One region of the Niveibacterium sp. genome, then DNA from elsewhere that is predicted to be linked to it. Evidence: predicted binding sites of a transcription regulator. Region 1 holds the regulator's gene; the other holds the start of a gene.

Region 1 (4,564 bases):
GGGCCGACCGGCGTCGGCAAGACCACCACGGCAGCGAAACTGGCGGCCCGCTGTGTGGTGCGCCATGGCGCGGACCGCCTTGCACTGATCACTACGGACGGCTACCGGATCGGCGCGCACGAGCAACTGCGCATCTACGGCCGCATTCTTGGCGTGCAGGTTCATACCGTGCGCGATGCCTCCGAACTGCGCCGCACGCTGCAGGATCTGGCGGGCAAACACATGGTGCTGATCGACACGATCGGCATGAGCCAGCGCGACAAGATGGTGGCCGAGCAGGCCGCGATGCTGTCGGGTGCCGGCCACGTGCGCCGGCTGTTGCTGCTCAATTCAACCAGTCGCGGCGATACACTGGAAGACGTGGTGCGTGCCTACGAGGGCCCGGATCTCGCCGGTTGCATCCTGAGCAAGACCGACGAGGCCGCATCGCTGGCGCCGGCGCTTGACGTGGTGATCCGCCACGAACTGCGTGCCTACTACATTGCAAACGGCCAGCGCGTGCCGGAAGACCTGCATCTGCCAAATCGTGCGTGGCTGACGCACCGTGCGCTGCGCGAACTGGCGCCGGATTCGCCCTTCCGCCTGACGCCGGAGGATGCTGGTCTGCTCAGCTCGGCCCCCCGTAATCGTGACAACGACGGAGCCCGCGCATGAAACCCGGATTCGAGGATCAAGCTGCGGGCCTGCGCCGTCTGTTGCGCCGCGCCCCGCCGCAAGTGGTGGCGGTGAGTGCCTTCGGGGCCGGTGCGATGCACTGGCTGGCGGGGCAAGCGCTGACCCGCGCACAAGGTGGGCGCCAGGTCACCGTGTTCGATGAGATGGCGAGCTGTGGCAACTTGGCCGATGCGCTGGGTGCTGCGGCGCGCTTTGACCTTCTGCAAGCGGTAGAGCGCCATGTCTCGCTTGAGGCGGCGCGTGTCGAAGCGGGGCCCGGGTTGTCGCTGTACTCGTCGGCGCGACTGGCGCGTGCGCTTAACGGTGCTGACCGCGTACTCAGCGAGCGCTTTGCCGATACATGCCGCGCGCTGCAGCGAGGCTGCGATCTGTGGCTGATCCACGCACGACCGGACGAACGCCGCAGCCTGTCGCCCTTGGCGAGCGCTGCGCACCGCATGGTGGTGGTGGTAGATGGCTCTCCGCGTGCGATCACCGAGGCCTACGCAATGATCAAGCAGCTCGATGGTGGCCCGTGGCCGCAAATCGACCTCGCCTTGGCCAATCCGCGTGATCAGGATGAGGCAGAGGCCTTGCTCGCCAACCTGATTCTGGTGGGTCACCGGCAAACGAATCTGGCCCTGCGCCGGGTGAAGGGGCTTGATGCATGTGCAGCAGCTGCTGCGGCTGCTTCGGACAGCACGACGGATGGTGTATTTCTGGATCGCGTACTGGGTCTGGCGCGGCGAAGGCAGCGCGCTTCGATGGCGCTCGCCCTGTGAGCCGATAGAAAAATTCCTGAAATAGGGCTCAATTTCCCTCTCAGGCGGCCGATAGTGTGAGTAGTGACGGCAGGGAGGCTTCGCCCGAAGCCTCGAACGAGACCGTAGAAGAGAGAGTCACACGATGTACACCGCATCGGGAACGCTAGACAAGAATCAACTCGTCACGCAGTACGTTCCACTGGTGAAGCGTATTGCGTATCACCTGATGGCCAAGCTGCCGGCGAGCGTGCAGGTTGAAGACATCATCCAGAACGGCATGCTGGGCCTGCTCGACGCGATCGGGCGCTACGAAGAAGGCCTTGGTGCTCAGTTTGAAACCTACGCCGTGCAGCGTATCCGCGGTGCCATGCTTGACGGTCTGCGCGAAAACGACTGGTTGCCGCGCAGCTTGCGCCGCGAGATGCGCCGAATCGAAAGCGCGATCCACCAGTTGGAGCAGCGCCACGGCCGCCAGCCGACCGAGAAGGAACTGGCCGAAACGCTCGGCATGACCTTGGCGGATTATCAGAAGATGCTGCAGGAAGCGCGCGGCTATCAGCTGGTGTACTTCGAGGACTTCAGCGACGAGGAAGAAGAAGACTTCCTCGAACGCCATGTTGCCGGCAACGAAGCCGACCCGCTCGACATGCTGGAAGACAAGAAGATGCGCGAATCGCTGATCAAGGCGATCGACGATCTGCCCGAGCGCGAAAAGATGGTGATGGGCCTCTACTACGAGGAAGACCTGAACCTGCGCGAAATTGGCGAAGTGCTCGGCGTGTCCGAATCGCGCGTCTGCCAGCTGCACAGCCAGGCCATTGCGCGCTTGCGTTCGCGCATCTCCGGCCAGGTGCGTAGCCATGCTGCCAGTGCCCGCGGGCGCCGTGCGTCGATCTGACCAAGGCGCGCGCCGTGGATAAGATCAGCATCCTCGGCCTCATCGTCGGCTTGACTGCCATCGTTGGCGGCCAAGTGCTGGAGGGCGGTCACATCGGCTCGCTGGTGCAGCCGACGGCTTTCCTGATCGTGATCGGCGGCACGCTCGGCGCGGTGATGCTGCAGAGTCCATTCACGGTATTCCGGCAGGGGCTTCGGATGGGGGCATGGATCTTCGTGCCGCCGGTGCCGCCGTTTCGCCGCGTGATCGAACAGATCGTGTCGTGGAGCGGGATTGCCCGCAAGGAAGGTCTGCTCGCGCTGGAAGGGCAGGCGATGGGGCTGAAAGACAGCTTTGCCGCCAAAGGGCTTCAGCTCCTGGTCGATGGCGTTGAGCCCGATCGGCTGCGCGAGGTGCTGGAGGTTGAGATTGGCGCCTGGGAGCAGCAGATGAAAACCAGCGCCAAAGTCTGGGAGGCCGCGGGCGGTTATGCGCCCACCATCGGCATTCTCGGCGCAGTGATGGGCCTGATCCATGTGATGGAGAACCTCTCCGACCCCTCCAAGCTTGGGGCCGGTATCGCGGTCGCTTTTGTGGCGACGATCTACGGCGTGGGCTCGGCTAACCTGATCTTCCTGCCGATCGCGAAGAAGCTGCAGGCGCACATTTCTCAGCTCGTCGCCGTACGCGAAATGCTGGTGGACGGTCTGGTTGGCATCGCCCATGGCGACAACCCGCGCATCATCGAGAGCCGTTTGCAGGGCTACGTGACCTGATGCGTCGAGGCACCCGTTCTGGGTGCCAGAAAAAACCTTTGTTCAATAGCGCGGCAGCTGTGCCTGAACGTGGCAGAGCGCGCCCGCGCGGCATCCGTCATATCAGATCGGAACGCTCGGGCTGCCGGCGGCTCAAGTTATGGCGGCCTACGCCGTTCTTTTCATTGTCTTGAGCGCATTTAACGGAACGCACCATGGGCCGCCGCAAACACGAGGAAGAACACGAGAACCACGAGCGCTGGCTCGTTTCGTATGCGGACTTCATTACGCTGCTGTTTGCGTTCTTCGTCGTGATGTATGCGCTGAGTTCGATCAACGAGGGTAAGTACCGGGTGCTTTCCAACTCACTGGTCAGCGCCTTCCGTAACGTGACGACCAACGCCGATGGTATGCAGATCGTGCCGCGGGCGTCGATTGCCGGGGCGGTGCCGCAGCAGGCGAAGGTGCAAAAGTCGCCGGCGGAGAGCGAGGCGCGGGTGCAGGCACGCCAGCAGATGCACAGCATGGCGGAGCAGGTGCGCCGGGTGCTTGAACCGCTGGTGCGTGGCGGGCAGGTTTCGGTGAACGAGGGCGCGCACGGCATCTCGATCGAAATCAACGCCAGTGCGCTGTTCAACCCCGGCGAAGCCTATCTTGGGAGTGACGCGGTGCGTGCGCTGCGTGCTGTGGGGGAGGTGCTCGCGCAGGGCGACTTTCCGATTCGCGTAGAGGGGCACTCGGACAACATCCCGATCGCCACGGCGGCGTTCGCATCGAACTGGGAACTGTCGTCAGTGCGTGCGAGTTCGGTGGTGCGCTTGTTCATTGACACCGGTGTCGATGCGCGCCGGCTGACGGTGGCGGGTTACGCTGATCAGCGGCCGATTGCCGACAACAGCACGGCTGAAGGCCGGCAACGCAATCGCCGGGTCAGCATCCATGTCGAGTCGATGTTGCCGCCGAGCGCTGAAGCGCCCGCGGTCGGGCCGGTGACACCCAATCCTGGGGGAGCCGCGCTCGGGGCCACACTGCCGGAGTGATGTGGTGGCGGGGGTGATTCGGCTTGGGCGCTGATGCCGAAGTGCCGCTCAGGCGCGACCGAAAAGTCGGCCGCCCGGGCGGCTTGATGTCACGCCGTCGGCGTCGTAAAGACTGGGGCCGGTGCTCGCGAGCAGCACGCTCATCGCTTGTTGATTGGCCCGCAGCTGATCCCGGATGAACTCGCCGTTGCGCAGGTTGAGCTGCTGCGCGCGTGCGGCCAGATCAAGGTAGTGGCGCCATGCACGCTGCGTCTGCTCGGGTAGCTGCGCGATGAATTCTGCGATCTTGCCCGCTCGTGCATCGATACCGGAACGGCTGAGCAGTAGCGCGCGGGCGTTTTCCGCCTGCTGCAACTGGCGTACCGCGGCGGTCTTGTCTTCCGCCAGGCTCAGCAAGGCCTCGATCTGGCCGGTAATCAACAGTTCGTGTTCGTCCTCAAGTAGACGAACGAACCGCTCCAGCTGGCCCGAGAC
Region 2 (4,564 bases), on a different contig from region 1:
CCGTGCGAGGCTTTCGACTATGAGGGCTTCTGGGCCTCTTCCCTGATGCGCGCCACCGCAATGCAGACGATCGCGTTGCGTACCCGCGCTGCGCCCGCGGATGAGGCCTACTGCATCGGGCTGCTGTCGCGAATTGGCGAACTGGCATTGGCGACGCTCTATCCGGCGCAGTACAGCGATCTGCTCCGTTCGAACGCAGCCGAATCCGACGATCTCGTTGCCCGTGAGCGCGAGGCGTTTGCGCTCGATCACCGCGAACTGGCCGGTCTGATGTTGGCCGACTGGGGTGTTCCACGCGCCTTTTCAAATGTCGTAGCGCTGCATGCGTGTGCAGAGTCCACCTGGCCTGCCGAGGGGACGCGTGAGGCAACGCTGTGCCGATCTTTGGCTTTGGCCGCCGAGCTTGGCCGTTTGTGCGAGACAGAATCCGCCGGCCAAGTGCAGCGCGTGCCCGCGATCCGTGCGCAGGCGGCAGCGTTGCGGATTGAGGGCGCGGATCTGAACGAAACCTGCGACGCAGCGATTCGCGACTGGACGGAATGGTCGTCCTTGTTGCAACTGGCGCCCCGCAAGATCGCGGCGTTTTCCAGTCTTGTGGCTGCGGGTGAAGCGGCGGTGGCTGTATCGGCACCTGTGGTGGCAGAACCGCCAGTTGCCGCACGAAGCGTTGTCGCTAAGCCCAACGGCCGGTATTTGCGGGTGCTGCTGGTCGAGGCCGATGCCGCGGTGCGCGCGGCCGTTCGTGCGTTGCTCGATGAGGCCGGGCACGAAGTGCATGAGGTGGCGACGGTCGAGCAGGCGGCCGAAGCGGCGATCCTGATGCAGCCGCACCTGATGATTGTCGAATGGTCGCTGCCGGATGGCAGTGGCCTGAAGCTCGTCGAACGCCTGCGGCAGACGCGGGTCGGGCGCAGCATCTATGTGCTGGTGCTGACGAGTCATGAAAACGAACAACGCCTTGTCGAGGCCTTCGAGTGTGGCGTAGACGATTTCATCACCAAGCCGATCAATGGCCGCGTGTTGCTGGCGCGCATGCGAGCCGGCATGCGTGTGGTGAAGCTGCACGAAGAGATCGAGCGCGACCGTGAAGAGATCCGGCAATTCGCGTCCGAACTGGCGGTGTCTAACCGCCGCTTGCAGGACGTGGCGCTGACTGATCCGCTGACGGTGCTGCCGAACCAGCGCTACTTCATGGATCGCGTGGAGCAGGAATGGTCGGCTGCTTCACGCAGCCAGCGGCCCACGGTGTGCATGGCGGTTGCGATCGATGGTTTTTCTCAGCTTGCCGGCACTTATGGCCAGGCGGTTGGCGAGGCCTTGATCAAGCATGTCGGGATGGTGCTGAAGCAGGCCTTGCGTGGGCATGATGTTTTGGCTCGGTCGGCCAGCGATGGTTTTTTGGTGTTGTGTCCTGATACCGATGAAACGGGGGCGGGGCTGCTCGCAGAGCGGCTGCGTCGGCATGTGGGCGAGGCGACGTTCAAACTTGACCGGCTTCAGCTTCGAATCGCGGTTCATGTTGGCTTTGCGCAGCGGAACGCGTCGACGAGCTCGCCCGAAACGCTCGTCAAACAGGCCTCAAGTGAACTTTCTGCCGCAAAGGGCGCTGTTCCCGGCTTTGGGTCTGCGGCGGTTTTGGCTCGTTCAGCGATCGGCGAGGGTGCTGTAACGCGTTGATTGTTTGAGGTTTATTGGCAATAACTCGGTCGTGTAGGTGAAATTCCTACATGGCTGTGTTTGCTTTTGCCTACGCGATTATCCGAAATCGCCCGACTCAAGTTTCCTGAGTGCCATTGGTACTGTTGCTTCCACACGATAAGTCGCCAAAAAGGCGACGGACTGAGGAGGTCACCATGCGCACTGCAAACCTGGCGGAAGAGATCCGCGAACTGAATCTGTCCTACCTGATGTTGGCCCAGCGACTGCTGCTGGAAGACCGTCAGGCTGGCATGTTCCGCCTTGGCGTGGGTGAAGATGCCGCGGATGTGATCGAGTCGCTGTCGCCTGCGCAGATCCTGCGTATGTCGAGCTCGGGCATGATGCTGTGTCAGGTCCGCTTCGACGAGCGCCTGCTGCTTGAGTTGCTCGCCAACCACGAGCGCGAGCCTGCGGTCGCCAGCATTCATGCCGCGATCCTGGCGGCCAGCCGCCCGGTCGAAAACCTCGCCTGAGGATGGCGCCATGGCTACCCGGAGCGTGGTGCAGGACGCCATCGACACCCAGAGCGCGATCGAGATGATCCGCATGGGTGCCCGCATGCAGATGTTGGAGGCAGAGACTTCGCTGTCGCGCGAGCGGCTGCTGCGCCTTTACAAGGAAGTGCGCGGCGAGTCACCGCCGAAGGGCATGTTGCCGTTCTCGACCGATTGGTTCATGACGTGGCAGCAGAACATTCATGCGTCGCTGTTCATGGGCTTTCACCGCTTTCTGCAGGAACACGGCGGACAGCGTGGGTTGGAGTCGGTGCTCTCTGCCTATCGCCTGTACATCGCCCACTGTGAAGAACACGATCTGGAGCGGGTGCTGAGCCTGACCCGCGCGTGGACACTGATCCGTTTTTTTGATGCACACATGCTGCAACTCGCCGGCTGCACTCGCTGCGGTGGCCGCTATGTTGCACACGCCTACGACCCGACGCACGACTACGTCTGCGGGCTGTGCAACGTACCCTCGCGTGCGGGCAAGACCCGCCGCGCCGCCGCTCACAGCGACGCCAGTCTGACCGGCTGACCTCCTCCTTGCTCAGCAAGGAGCTGCGCCGTCGGCACGCACGTGCCGACGGCCTTTTTTTGCGCCACGCAAGCAGACCCAGTGGCCTGATGCAGTGCAGCGCGGGTGCTCAAGTTTCTCTTGGCGCCGCCGTTACAGGCACAGTCGGGTGCTGAAACACGCATGTTTCTGTAGGAAGGGCAGAAGGCAATGTTCCTGATCATTGGCTACGTGATCATCCTCGCCGCGTCAGTCGGCACATATGCGATTCACGGCAGCCTTGCGGCGTTGTGGGTCCCCACTGAATACATTGCGATCCTCGGTTTGATGATCGGTGGTCTTGTTGCGGGGAATAGCCTCAAGACGATAAAGTCAGTGGCCGGTGCCGTTCCCGGGGTCTTCAAGGGCTCGCCTTACAACAAGGCGATGTACGTGGATTTGCTGGCGATGCTCTACGAGATCCTTGCGAAGGTACGCAAGGAAGGGCTGATGTCGATCGAGAACGACATCGAGAACCCGGATAGCAGTGCGATCTTCGGCAAGTATCCGAGCGTTACTGCAGACCACCACGCAATGGAGTTCCTCACCGACTATCTGCGCATGATGGTGGGCGGCAACCTTAATGCCTTCGAGATCGAAAACCTGATGGACATGGAGATCGAGACCCACCATCAGGAGGCACATACGCCGGTGCACGCGGTGACCAAGATGGCGGATGGTGTTCCCGCCTTCGGTATCGTCGTTGCGGTGATGGGTGTGGTGAACGTGATGGGCTCGGTGGGGCAGCCGCCAGCGGTGCTGGGCAAGATGATCGGTGGTGCGCTGGTCGGTACCTTCCTCGGCATCCTGCTTTCCTACGGCTTCGTTGGCCCGCTCGCTGGCCAGATGGAACAGAAGATGGAAGAGGGCGGCAAAATCTTCCAGTGCATCAAGGTCGTGCTGCTTGCGAGCATGAATGGCTATGCGCCGCAGGTGGCGATCGAGTTCGGCCGCAAGGTGTTGTTCTCGACCGACCGCCCCGGCTTCAAGGAACTCGAAGACGAGATCAAGAGCCGCAAAAAGTAAGCAAGGGTATTGACCTGCTGGATTCAGTGAACACTCGCCTACCAGACTAAATGGCCGAAGCTACCCAACAACCAATTGTCATCAAGCGCATCAAGAAGGGCGGTGGTGGCGCGCATGGTGGTGCATGGAAGATCGCGTACGCAGACTTCGTGACTGCGATGATGGCCTTCTTCCTGCTGATGTGGTTGCTTGGCTCAACCACCGAAGGTGACCTGAAGGGCATTTCGGATTACTTCCAGGCACCAGTCAAGATGTCTGCACAAGGCGGGCGCGGCACCGGCGATGCGACGTCGGTGATCCCGGGCGGCGGTAACGATCTGACCAAATCGGTTGGGCAGGTTGCCAACGCGGACTATGACCAACCCAAGAAGCGCCTTCGCCAGCCCAAGACGATGCCGGCGGACAACGAATCGCTGGAGCGCGCCCGCTTCGAAGAGATCAAGCAGAAGCTGGAGGCGATGATTGAAGCGTCTCCGGTGTTGCGGCCGTTCGCCAAACAGTTGTTGCTCGATATCACTTCCGAAGGCCTGCGCATTCAGATCGTCGACGAGAAGAACCGGCCGATGTTCGACAGCGGGGGCTCAACGCTCAAACCCTACACGCGCGAGATCCTGCACGCCGTAGCGCAGACGCTCAACGAGGTTGGTAACCGCATCAGCGTATCCGGCCATACCGATGCAACGCAGTACGCGGGCGGTGATCGTGGTATGGGTAACTGGGAACTCTCGGCCGATCGCGCCAACGCGTGCCGGCGTGAGCTGGTGTTTGGCGGGCTTGCGGACAACCGCGT

What was found. Region 1 encodes FliA, which starts transcription of late flagellar genes. Its sites were predicted from a motif close to CTAAAGTTNNNNNNNNNNNNGCCGNTA; they were not measured.
Region 2: a site for FliA is predicted at 2,839-2,865, ahead of motA (flagellar motor stator protein MotA). Genes of this name have one in related genera too.

Annotation. Positions count from the first base shown of each region.
Region 1 is NZ_JAYRDJ010000007.1:94,763-99,326, forward strand. Features, by position in the region: gene flhF (flagellar biosynthesis protein FlhF) at 1-654, shown strand, start outside; gene ACE3P0_RS07300 (MinD/ParA family protein) at 651-1,436, shown strand; gene ACE3P0_RS07305 (RNA polymerase sigma factor FliA) at 1,561-2,316, shown strand; gene ACE3P0_RS07310 (flagellar motor protein) at 2,331-3,071, shown strand; gene motD (flagellar motor protein MotD) at 3,266-4,090, shown strand; gene ACE3P0_RS07320 (flagella synthesis protein FlgN) at 4,139-4,564, opposite strand, start outside.
Region 2 is NZ_JAYRDJ010000001.1:277,271-281,834, forward strand. Features, by position in the region: gene ACE3P0_RS01280 (HDOD domain-containing protein) at 1-1,677, shown strand, start outside; gene flhD (flagellar transcriptional regulator FlhD) at 1,854-2,171, shown strand; gene flhC (flagellar transcriptional regulator FlhC) at 2,182-2,730, shown strand; gene motA (flagellar motor stator protein MotA) at 2,920-3,774, shown strand; gene motB (flagellar motor protein MotB) at 3,825-4,564, shown strand, end outside.